Bdellovibrio bacteriovorus HD100: one gene and its partner. The protein of the gene in region 2 binds, or shares a complex with, the protein of the main gene of each other region. Links are inferred from orthologs where the notes say so. Each region holds a gene or a part of one and is shown on either strand. Other genes may lie near its edges.

The links.
Region 1: the proteins of uvrB (region 2) and BD_RS15285 are in contact, whole or in part, in a crystal structure (PDB 7EGT), measured with the Thermus thermophilus proteins. The link is inferred for Bdellovibrio bacteriovorus HD100 from one-to-one orthologs. Residues at the interface, in WP_096411307.1 of Thermus thermophilus: Glu23, Leu25, Arg26, Asp27, Gly28, Glu29, Arg30, Phe31, Arg55, Glu326, Asp327, Phe328, Glu379, Ser382, Gln383, His398, Gly400, Arg401; in WP_096412145.1 of Thermus thermophilus: His654, Arg656, Phe657, Gln666, Asp668, Glu669, Lys680, Arg681, Leu682, Ser683, Lys685, Tyr686, Ala687.

The regions. Positions count from the first base shown.
Region 1 is NC_005363.1:3,247,689-3,253,683, reverse strand. What follows is about bases 1,097-4,066. They hold BD_RS15285 (ATP-dependent helicase), read right to left. Parts: upstream 3,741-4,066; coding sequence 1,452-3,740; downstream 1,097-1,451. Other genes in these bases: BD_RS15280 (hypothetical protein), read left to right, coding at 3,914-4,066; BD_RS15290 (hypothetical protein), read right to left, coding at 1,097-1,380. Outside these bases: BD_RS15295 (methyl-accepting chemotaxis protein), read right to left, coding at 1-650; more of BD_RS15290, read right to left, coding at 886-1,096; more of BD_RS15280, read left to right, coding at 4,067-5,251; BD_RS15275 (hypothetical protein), read left to right, coding at 5,252-5,851; BD_RS15270 (SPOR domain-containing protein), read right to left, coding at 5,914-5,995. UniProt on the Escherichia coli protein: A helicase with DNA-dependent ATPase activity. Unwinds DNA duplexes with 3'-5' polarity. Translocates on single-stranded DNA with 3'-5' polarity. Initiates unwinding more efficiently from a nicked substrate than double-stranded DNA.
Region 2 is NC_005363.1:2,205,715-2,211,630, forward strand. Bases 1,580-4,470 are described here. They hold uvrB (excinuclease ABC subunit UvrB), read right to left. Parts: upstream 4,118-4,470; coding sequence 2,042-4,117; downstream 1,580-2,041. Other genes in these bases: uvrC (excinuclease ABC subunit UvrC), read right to left, coding at 1,580-2,055; BD_RS10585 (penicillin acylase family protein), read left to right, coding at 4,242-4,470. In the rest of the region: murein biosynthesis integral membrane protein MurJ, read right to left, coding at 1-166; more of uvrC, read right to left, coding at 163-1,579; more of BD_RS10585, read left to right, coding at 4,471-5,916. UniProt on the Escherichia coli protein: The UvrABC repair system catalyzes the recognition and processing of DNA lesions. A damage recognition complex composed of 2 UvrA and 2 UvrB subunits scans DNA for abnormalities.

The DNA of each region.
Region 1 (5,995 bases), 1.0 Mb from region 2 along the record:
TTGGCGATGGAAGACGATGCAAAGAAAGAAACCAGTCCCGCCAGGACAATTGATACGGCGGCAAAGACTGTCACCCAGAAGCGGGCCTGCTTTTCCGCCGCTGTGGCTTCGTGGGCGGAGCGATCCGCATACTGAACCTGATAAGTGGTTTCGTTCAGAAGGGGAGCATAGATTTTTTGGGCTTTGGCCGGACACACATCGCGAATCAAAGATACGACCTTGGATTCGTTTTCCTGATAGTTCGCACTCATGGACAGAATCTCACCACCGAAGGATTTGAACTCATGCCACCCGGCGATGAATTCCTTATAGCTTGCACGGTCTTTTGCGGAAGGGTCGATCTTTTCGTAGGCTTCGATGTGCCTTTCAAGGTTGGCAATCTGTTCTTTGGATTTTTCTATATAGATGTTCACTTCTTCCTGTGTGTTTCCAGCAAGGCCGATGCTGCGAACATGCAGGCGCAGTTCGCGGATGGTGGAGCGAAGATCGGCCAGTTCTTTAAGTGAGGGCAGGTTTTCGTGTGCAACTATGTTGTACTCTGCGCTGACCTTGTGCAGGAAATAGAAGCCCAAAGCTCCGCTGGTGGCAGCAAGCAGGGCAACAGACAATCCCATTAAAGTCAGTTTTGCTTTTAAACTCCAGGTTCTCATAAACGCCCTTTGGTGAACAGATGTAAAGAAAATTTAACGACCCTCATTGATCGGAGCGAAGGGCGCAAACATAAGGGAAATAAAACAATGAGAGGGTTCTTTGACGTTATGACTACGACTTTTGAGTGAGAGAAGGACGATTCCGCGAGACGGATTCGCTTTAACATTCGGGGGCCAAACGAAAAAAGCCCGGTCAGAGCCGGGCTTTTTAGGTGAATCGCGATAAATTCTTTAATTAGAAATTGAAAGAATAAACTGCCGAAGTGAATGCGACAGAAGAAGAAGTGTCTTCGTCGAACCAGTTCCAAGCTTCAAAACGCTCGATACCCAAGGCACCCGCGCCATTCGGAAGTTTGAACTGAGCGCCGTAACGGAAGCTTGCGCCCACAACGGTTTTATCATCAGCGCCATCCATTTTGATCATGGAGATGCCAATACCTGGAGCCAGGAATGCCGTGACGTTGGAAGCTTCAACAAGTCTCAACAAAGAGTGAGCACCGAAGCTCAGAACTTGTGGGATGCCTGCGTCTTTCTTTTCAGTTTGCAGGAACAGGTAAGCCCCCAGTGCACCTTGAGCATCGTCGAATTCCATACGGCCACCGATGTTCAATGCAGAGCTGTTCATGCCCAGATTGATGCTGGCAGTTTTCCCGCCATAAGAAGCGACGTTTCTAGCCGCGAAGGAAACAGAAGAGGACAATAGGCAAAGGACAACGATCAACTTTTTCATTAATTACTCCTTGTTAGTAACCCGAAGAAGTTTGTCAGTTATCCTCACGTTGGTGCAACAAAAAAATATGACTACACGCGCTCCAGGCGGGCGTACTTCACAACGAATTTCTTCACGGTGTTATCCGTGAACATCACGCTGACTTTGAAGTTTTCGCCAGTGCCTTCCGTGGCATACACGGTGCCGACACCAAACGTCGGGTGTCTGACGCGCATACCTTTGGAAAAGGGTGCAGAGCCGGCCCCGTCATTTTCGTAATCCGGGAAGTCTTGTGCATCATCGTAACTTTGTGTGCGTGCGCGGTTGCGATCGCTGCTAGTGGCGCCCCATTTCGGCGTGCCGCCAAAGTCAGAGTCATAAGAGCTGGAACCATAGCGGGCCATAAAGCGCGGCGCTTCGGCGGACGTTTTAAAGTCGATCAGATTCTGCGGGATTTCCTTAATGAATCGCGACGGAGGATTGAACTGCTCCTGGCCCCACACGCGTCTCATTTTCGCATAGGTCAGCCACAGCTTCTGACGAGCGCGAGTCATGCCCACGTAAGCCAGGCGGCGCTCTTCCTCGACATCCTGCTCGTTGTCGCTTTCTGCGCTGCGCGCACTTGGGAACAGATTTTCTTCAAGCCCCACCACAAACACGTACGGATACTCAAGACCCTTGGAGATGTGCAGGGTCATCATGGTCACTGAATTCTGCTCCTGATCCAAAGAATCGACATCGTTAACCAAAGCCATTTCTTCCAGGAAGCTGATCAGTGTGGATTCTTCACCGCGCTCTTGCACGAACTGGGCAATGGCGTTGTCCAGTTCCTCCAAGTTTTCGATGCGCGCCTGGGATTCCGGAGATTCGTCTTTTTTCAAAGCCGCCAGATATTCCGTGCGATCCAGAACCACGGCAAAGAATTCCAGCAGTTTCAGATGCTGGGCGTTTTGCTGAAGGTCTTTCATCAGGTCGATAAAACGACGGATCTTGCCGGTGGTGCCGGCATTGAACAGGCGCTCTTCGCAGGCTTTTTCGGCCGCTTCGAACATGCTCAAGTTTTTATGAGCCGCGTATTCTTCGATTTTTTCAATCGTGGTTTTGCCGATACCGCGGGCTGGAACGTTGATGATGCGCTTTAAGGCGATATCATCCGCCGGATTGATGGACAGCTTCAGGTAGGAAATCATGTCTTTGATTTCCATGCGTTCATAGAAGCGCACGCCGCCCACCAGGCGATACGGAATGCCCATGGTGCGCAGCTGTTCTTCCAGAACGCGCGACTGGGCATTGGTGCGATAGAAGATCGCATAGTCGTTGTAAGAGCCTTCGCCCTCATTCATCATCGACTGAATGGTCTTGGCGACAAAGCGGCCTTCTTCGTACTCGTTCTTTTCCTCGCGCACGTGAATCAGATCACCCGGATCGTTCGATGTGAAAAGAGTTTTGTCTTTGCGTTGCGAGTTGTTTTTGATTACGGCCGTGGCGCCATTGACGATGTTGGCGCTGGATCGGTAATTTTCCTCAAGCTTGATCACCTTCGCATCACGGAAGTCTTTTTCAAAATCCAGGATGTTTTTGATGTCGGCCCCACGCCAGCTGTAGATCGACTGATCCTCGTCACCCACTACGCACAAGTTGCGGTGAGCGGAAGCCAGCATCTGCACCAGAAGGTACTGAATGTGATTGGTGTCCTGGTACTCGTCCACCATGATGTAGCGGAATTTTTTCTGATACATCTGCAGAACATCTGGGTACATGCGGAACAGATCATAGGTTTTCAAAAGCAGATCATCGAAATCAAGGCTGTTGGCCTTTTTCATTTCGCGCTCATAGGCTTTGTAAACTTCCACGGTCTTTTGATCCATCAAACGCTTCGAGGATTTTTCCAAACCTTCCGGGGAAAGACCCATCATCTTGGCGCTGCTGATACGGCTCTGGAAGTTTTTCGCGGGATACATCTTGTCGTTAATATCCAGCGCGGTCATGACTTTCTTGATCTGGCTGAGCTGATCGGAGGAATCATAGATACCGAAGAAGGGCTTGTAATCCAGAAGTGTGATGTGCTGGCGCAGAACACGAACGCAGAAGCTGTGGAATGTGCTGATCCAAAGCTGGGTTTGGACCACGGCGCCCATGTCCGACAGAATCTTGTAAATACGATGTTCCATCTCTTTGGCGGCCTTATTGGTAAAGGTCACACACAGGATTTCGTCGGAAGCCGCGACCCCCTGGCCGATCATGTTGGCCATGCGGTGGGTGAGCACGCGAGTTTTGCCCGAACCGGCGCCGGCAAGGATAAGCAAAGGCCCTTCCAGGGTTTCGACGGCATCCTTCTGCGCGGGGTTCAGATTTTTCGTAACAAAATCAAGTACATCCATGGCGGCTTCCTTAATGTGCGTTTGCAGGGGCTGTCGAACTTCTGGTGAGACTGACAAAGTTTGTCTATCCCTAAGTTTTCATTGAGGTTTTCGCCATTCTCCACTATAACTATAACGCAATAAGTCAAGTGAGCGAGGAAACCCCTCCGTTTATAGAACTTAGAGAGGACTTTGTGAAGCGCGTTTTTAGCCGGATCACAGCAGCAATTTTAGTGGCCAGCACCTTGAGTGCCTGTGCCCCGCAGTCTGAGAGCGCTGATCAGTCCGGCAATGTCCGTGTGCTGGCACCGCAGTCCAACTCAAAAGCCGGTTATTCTCTGCAGACGGTGGAGCTGCTGGGGATCGAAGACCTGCAGACAGTCACCGGTAAATTCGTTCGTTTCTTCCTCAGCCCGCGCATTACAAACAACAATCTGCATGGCCGCCCTGCGGTGGCTCGTTTTATTAAAAATAAACAAGGCGACTTTATCCCGGCCAATGAAATGACCCAGCAACTGGTCACCATCTATGCGCACACCCAAAAACTGGCGCTGCTTGATGAAGAACTGGGAGCGGGTGGTGTGAACCAGTGGCCTCGCGATGTCGGCGTGGGCGTCAGAGTGAAGGGTTCTTCCGGCGCCAACAATGCTTTCTATGACGGAACCACGGATTCCATGCTGGTGGTCCCTTACACTCAAAGTGGCCTGGCGATTGCGATCAACGCCGGAATTCTGGCGCACGAACACTTCCATTCTTTGTTCTTCAAACTGGTTCTGAAAGATGTTGTCGATGAAGACACGGGTGTTCACAGTCGTGAATCCTTTATGGAGGACGCGGCCATCGTGCAAGAGGATCTGTCGGGTCGTGGTCGTCGTGAAAAACCGGTGCTGATCGGGGATGAACTGGATGAAGCCACCCTTTTGAAGTTCCACCGCCTTACAATGATGCGCGGTCTGAATGAAGGCCTGGCTGATTTCTGGGGCTGGATGTACACGGGAAATCCTGATTTCATCGCTCAGTCCCTGCCAAGCCAGAAACGTGTGCGCTCTCTTGAAGTGAATGATCTTTTCGGTGTCCAGGAGCTTCCGAATAAAACGGTTGTGCGCAACAACCTGGAGCTGTTCCATGCCTCGGGTGAACGCGCGAAGTTCCGCGACTATGTCACGGGTTATGCCTACACCGTGGGAACCCAGTTTTCCCGCATGCTGAAAAAGTTCACGGACATCTATTCCAAAGAGCGCGGTCTTGAAGATCTTGCCGCCCGCAAAGAAGTGGCGAAGATCATCCTGAAAATGCTGCCTTCCTTGAAATCCGACCTGGCTGAAAAGAAAGACACCTACTATACGCACGATCAGTTCGTTCAGAGCTTGGTGAAAGAACTGGGCGCAATGAAAAAGAAAGAGTGCGAATTTCTGGCGGGGGTTCTGGAAACTTCGGCGGAAACCCCGATGGTTTATTCCTGTGTGGAAGAAGCCGGCTGGGTGATCAAGGCGGAAACGGCGGCAAATCCTGAATCTCAGGAAGTGAAGTAAATGAAATTCGCAGCAGGTTTATTGACTCTATTGATGTCCCTGGGTGCCTTTGCGCAGGAGTCGCGCCTGAAGCTGCCGGCCGAAGCGCCGGTGTCCTTGTTGGCCGCGTATCCGATCAACTATGAAATGCGCTATGAACGCGGCAATTCCGGTGATCTGGAAAGCCGTCAGCCTCGGAATTTTTCCATCGGCTATCACCGCAAACACTACAGTGTTCTGGTGGAGTACGCTGACTTTACCGATACCACAGGCAACAGCACTTCCAGTATCGAGCGCCGTCATCAGGACATGACAGTGTGGGGCCGTTACAATGCCCTGAGTGGCAAAGAAGGCGGCATGCGTGGCGTGATCTATTTCGGTGCCGGAGTCGGTGGCTATGAAGAAGAAGTCATCACACGATTCATGACCGACAGCCGTTCTGATAAAACCGGTATGAAAGTGATGGGTGGTCTGTCGGCGGGCTTAGAGCTGTTTATCTTAAGCACCAGCCAGTTTGGTGTGACTGTGGGAATGGAAGGCCGTGCCCTGATGGGTTCTGACTTTGATCCCAACCCCACCCTGGGGGCTGTGCTGCGCGCGGGCCTTGTGGTTCCTCTATAAAAAAAAGCCCCGTTCTTTCGAACGAGGCTTCCTTAGGAATTTAATTAAAAGCGGGTGAACAATTACTCAGTGATCTTTTGCACGATCGCAGAGCTGACTTTGGCTTTGCTCAGCAGATCATTGCGGTAAGCTTGCGCTTCCTTC
Region 2 (5,916 bases):
CTTCACCGAAAAGATTTTGCAGGAAGTTGGGGATTTTCAAAGCGGCTTTAAAGGCATCCCCGGCATCCGAGTTACCGAAGTAGTGGGCAAAAACCCTTTCGCGGATCAAACCCGCGATACGGCTTAAAAATATCCCCAGTCCCACCAAGAGCGCATGACTCTTCACTCTTCAACCTCAGTTTCTTCTTCTTCACTTTCATTAAGCTGCAGCAAAATACGTTCTGCCAGGACCCGGTTAAAGCCCTTCAGTTTTGCAATTTCCTCTGGATCAGCCATTTTGATTTCATCAATAGAGTTGAACTGAGTCAAAAGAACTTTCTTTCTTTTTTCCCCCAAGCCGACGACGTAATCCAACTCACTTTCAAGCGACGTGCCTTCGCGCAGCTTGCGGTGATAAGTGATGGCAAAACGATGGGCTTCATCGCGGATGCCCGACAGAATATATAATGCCTCGGCATTGTGCTTAAAGATCACCGGATTGGAACGACCCGGCAGGAAGAAGCGCTCTTCGGTCGACTCCACTTCCTGCTTTTGGAAATCACTTTCTGTGCGCGCCTTGGCCAGACCCACCACCGGGATGTCCTTGCGCCCGATCTCTTCCAGTATCTTCATGGCCTGGGACAACTGCCCTTTGCCACCATCAATCACGATCAGCTGCGGATCATCATATTCTGTGTGTTTGAATCGACGGCTTAAAACCTCGTACATCGAGGCAAAGTCATTGATCCCCTGAACAGTTTTGATCTTGTAACGACGATAATGCTCTTTGGCGGGAACTCCGTCCTCAAACACCACCTGAGAGGCCACGGTTTCAGCCCCCTGGAAGGTGGAGATATCATAACACTCAATACGACGCGGACGTTCCGGCAGATTGAAACGCTCTTTGATCTCCTCCAAGCCCCGCAGCTTTTCTTCGGATTTCGAGACATACTTCAGGAAGTGAGACTTGGCGTTTTCATGGGCCATGTCGACCAGATTGCGCCCCCGCTCATCGGTGGCAAATCGAACCGTGGTTTTACTGCCGGAACGTTCCTTCAGGACTTCTTCCATCAGCTTGGTCAAATCGTTGCCAATATCCAATGGCAGCAGAACCTCGTCCGGGATGAAGTTGTCTTCATAGTACTGATTCAGGAAGTCCACCAGCCACTCACGCGGATCTTCGACGGCGTCGTTCGGGTCAAAGTGAGGCAGATAGTGTGGTCTAGTGCCGATCACTCGTCCGGCACGGATGTGAACGGTTTCAATCAGACAACCCCGTTCATCGCCATAGTAACCCAAAGCATCCTGATCTTTCTCGGAGGTGTCGTTGATGACCGCCTGCTTCTGCAAGATGGCTTTGATGGCCTCAATGGAGTCACGCAAACGGGCGGCGACCTCGAACTTTTCCTCGTCCGCTGCGCCCATCATCTTTTCAGTCATCGACTTGATGACCTTCTTGTTTTGCCCCTTCAGGAACAGCTTCGCCCCTTCGACTTCGTTGCGATAATCTTCCATAGTGATGTACTTCACACAAGGGGCTGTACAACGGCCGATCTGATAGGTCATGCAAGGACGTGTGCGGGATTTAAAGACCGCATCGGTGCAATCGCGGATTTTGAAGGTCCTGTTCAGAAACTTGATCGTGCCATGCACGGCCAAACCCGAAGTGTAGGGACCGAAATACAAAGACCCGTCTTTTTTCACCTTGCGCGCCAGATAAAGTCTTGGCGCCTGATCACCCCAGCTAAAACGAATGTAAGGATAGGCCTTATCATCGCGCAATCGGATATTGTATTTGGGGCGGTGTTTTTTGATCAGCGAGGCTTCCAGCAAAAATGCTTCAACCTCGGTTTTAGTCAGAATGTATTCAACTTCGCAGATGTTCGAAACCAGCAAACGCGTCTTGGGACTGTGGTCCTTACTGTCGTTAAAGTAGCTGCGCACACGGTTTCTAAGATTCTTCGCTTTCCCGATATAGATGATCTTGTCGGCGGTGTTTTTCATCAGATAAACACCACTTTGCGTCGGAAACTCTTTTACCTTGTCGCGAACTTCCTCGAACTTACTTGAGGCCATCCTTGACGACCTCCGCACTTTCCTGTTCGATCTCCCCGCTGCGCACGTTCAGCTCCACAATCTGCAGTCGTTTGATTTCGTCGCGGATCTTCGCGGCTTCCTCAAACTCGAGATTCGCAGAAAGCTCTTTCATGCGGGCGCGAAGTTTGGTGATCTCCTGCTGGATTTTCTCGGGCTGTTGCGCAAACTTCTGCATAATGGCGGCGGACTTGTTTTCACCACCCAATGGTGTGGAAACTGTTCCATCAAACATTTCGCCCAGACCATCACGGATGCGTTTTTTCACAGACTGAGGCGTAATACCATGGGCCTCGTTGTATTCACTCTGGATACGACGGCGGCGTTCGGTTTCATTGATGGCTTTTTCCATACTTTCAGTGACGGTGTCTCCGTACAGAATCACCCGGCCATTCAGGTTGCGGGCCGCACGACCGATGGTTTGCACCAGGGATCTTTCTGAACGCAGGAAGCCCTCTTTATCGGCATCGGTAATTCCCACAAGGCTGACCTCAGGGATATCCAGGCCCTCTCGCAACAAGTTGATCCCCACCAAAACGTCGAAAACCCCCAGACGCAAATCGCGCAGGATTTCCATTCGCTCCATGGTGTCGATCTCGCTGTGCAGGTATTTGACCTTGATGCCCAGATTTTCATAGTACTCGGTCAGATCTTCGGCCGAGCGTTTGGTCAGGGTTGTGATCAGGACACGCTCTTGCTTGCTGACGCGGATGCGGATTTCCTTCAGCAGATCATCGACCTGATGTTTTACCGGACGAACTTCCACGATCGGGTCAATCAAACCGGTCGGTCGGATGATCTGCTCAACAATAACCCCTTCGGATTTTTGCAGCTCATAAGTGCCCGGCGTCGCCGACACATAGACAACCTTGTCCATCATGGCTTCGAACTCCTGGAAGTTCAAAGGACGGTTGTCCAGCGCTGACGGCAGACGGAAGCCGTGTTCGACCAGATTCATTTTGCGCGCACGGTCCCCGCGATACATCCCCCCGATCTGGGGCACAGTGACGTGGGACTCGTCGATAAAAGTAACAAAATCTTTCGGGAAATATTCAAGCAGCGTCGGAGGAGGCTCCCCCGGCCCCCGCCCCGTCATGTGGCGGGAATAGTTTTCAATCCCCTGGCAGAAACCCATTTGTTCCATCATCTCGATGTCGTAATAAGTTCTTTGTTCCAGTCGCTGGGCTTCAAGCAGTTTCATTTCCTGATTCAACTGCACCAGACGATCGCGCAGTTCATCCTGAATGGTTTTAATGGCGCGTTTTAATGAATCATCACTGGTGACGTGGTGACTTCCCGGATAAATACCAATCTGGTCAAGTTCTTCCAGAATCTGCCCGGTCAAAGGATCAATCCAGGAAAGGCGCTCGATATAGTCGCCGAAGAATTCAACACGCACGGCGCGCTCTTCTTCATACGGAGGGAAGATTTCGACATTGTCGCCGCGCACTCGCACTGTTCCGCGCGAGAAGTCCACGTTGTTGCGCTGATACTGAATACGGATCAACTCACGCAGCAGGTGATCGCGCTTCATCGAGGTGTTGGAGACGATTTGGATCATCATGCCTTCATAGGCCTCGGGCGAACCCAAACCATAAATGCATGACACCGAGCTGACGATGATCACATCACGACGATCAAACAATGAACGTGTCGCCGAGTGGCGCATGCGATCGATTTGTTCATTAATAGCCGAATCTTTTTCGATATAGGTGTCAGTGGAAGGAATATAAGCTTCCGGCTGATAGTAATCGTAATAGCTGACAAAGTATTCCACGGCATTGTGCGGGAACAGTTCTTTAAACTCCGCATACAATTGCGCTGCCAAAGTTTTATTCGGAGCCAGCACCAGCGCGGGCTGATTCAAGTTTGCAATGGTGTGCGCCATCGTGAAGGTCTTGCCCGACCCGGTCACACCCAGCAGTGTCTGGTGCTTCAAACCTGCGTTGAAGTTTTCAGCAATCTGCTCAATTGCTTTCGGCTGATCACCGGAAGGTTTAAACTCGGACACCAATTGAAAGTTCTTTTTATATGCAGAGGCCATCCCTCCAAGGATAGCACGATCGTAAAAAAGTACCCGCCATTTTTTGGCCCTACTCTGCGTTATATGCGAGGTGGCAATTAAAGGTTTTCTTGCCTCCCCACCGGACCCCGCCGACAGTTGAGGGATGAAAACACTCAAACGAAGCCTTCTCGTATTCTTCATCCTGGTTACCGTCTTCTGCTTGGGGGTTTACTTCTTCATGCGTCAGTCCCTGCCTCCTATGGAAGGCACCTTGCCTCTTAAAGGGCTGACGAAGCCCGTGACCGTAATTCGGGATCAATACGGCATTCCTCACATCAAGGCGTCCACCAAAAAAGATGCCCTGAAAGCACTGGGCTTTGTCATGGCCAGTGAAAGACTTTTCCAAATGGAGCTGTCCCGTCGCATGACCCAAGGGACGCTGGCCGAGGTCTTTGGTGAACTGGCCCTTCCCAGCGACAAACTGTACCGCAGCCTGATGCTTCGCCGCTCTGTTGAGCGCATGCTTGAAAAGGAAAAAGCCGAAGGCCGCTTTGATCAGACCATGTGGGACGAGATGGAGGCTTACTTTGAAGGGGTGAATCAGTACATCAGCACTCAAAAGGCCCCTTATGAAATGGCTTTGGTCGGAATAAAACCCCAGCCCTTCTCACCATTGGATGCCTATATCATGACCGGTCACATGGCCTATAGCTTTGGTATTGCCTTGAAAGCCGATCCCCTGATGACCGAACTTGCCGGAAAGCTGTCTCCGGAATCCTTCCAGGGCCTTCGCAATGTGCCATTGAAAGCACCTCTAAAAATATCCGGTCTTCAGGGGGGATTCACGCCATTTGAACTGCTGACCGAAAATCTTTTCACGGCTTCCTTTGAAGGCAGCAACGCGTGGCTGATCGGACCAGGCCGCTCGCAGTCTGGCAAAAGTATCTTCGCCAATGATCCTCACATTGGTTTTTCTCACCCCGCAACCTGGGTTGAAGCGCATATTCAGACTCCAGAATTTGAACTTTACGGCCACTATCTGCCCTTGGTGCCGTTTGCAATCCTGGGCCACAGCCGGCAGCACGCCTGGGGCTTCACCATGTCGCTTTCTGACGATATGGATTTGTACGCTGAAACTCTGAACAAAGAAAAAAAGACCGCCGTCTTTATGGGTAAGGAAGTTCCTTATCAGGAATGGACTGAAACCATCAAAATCAAGGATGCGGACGATCTGGTGCTGAACATGATCGAGACAAATCACGGTCCCATCATGGATGAAACCCTGAAGCGCAAAGGTCTGGCGTTGAAATGGGCTTATCATCGCCCGGAAAACAATCCGATGAAAGCCCTTTTTGAAATGGGCAAAGCGCCGAACATGGCGGACTTTGAAAAGGCTCTGCAATACGGAACGGCCCCCGGCTTGAATGTCATGTATGCGGATGCGAAAAATATCGCGTGGTGGATCTTTGGTGATATTGCGATTAAGAAAAACCCGAACTCGGATATGATTTTGGATGGAGCTTCGGGCCTGGATGAATACGAGCGTGTGCTCGCATGGGCTGACAAACCCCACATGGTGAACCCTGAAAACGGTATCATCGTCACGGCCAATTCCCGCCCCGAAGGAATCGCTGAAAACATTCGCGGCGACTGGCAGTCCGACGACCGCTATCAAACCCTGGTGCGCGCCTTGGGCGAAAAAGACCTGTGGAGTGCTGATGACGTGCGCACCCTGCAAACAGATAACTTCAACTACAAAACCCGCGAGCTCCTGGACAAACTGAACGATCATCTGCAACTGGATGAAGCGCAGAATCTGAAATACGAAAATGAACTCA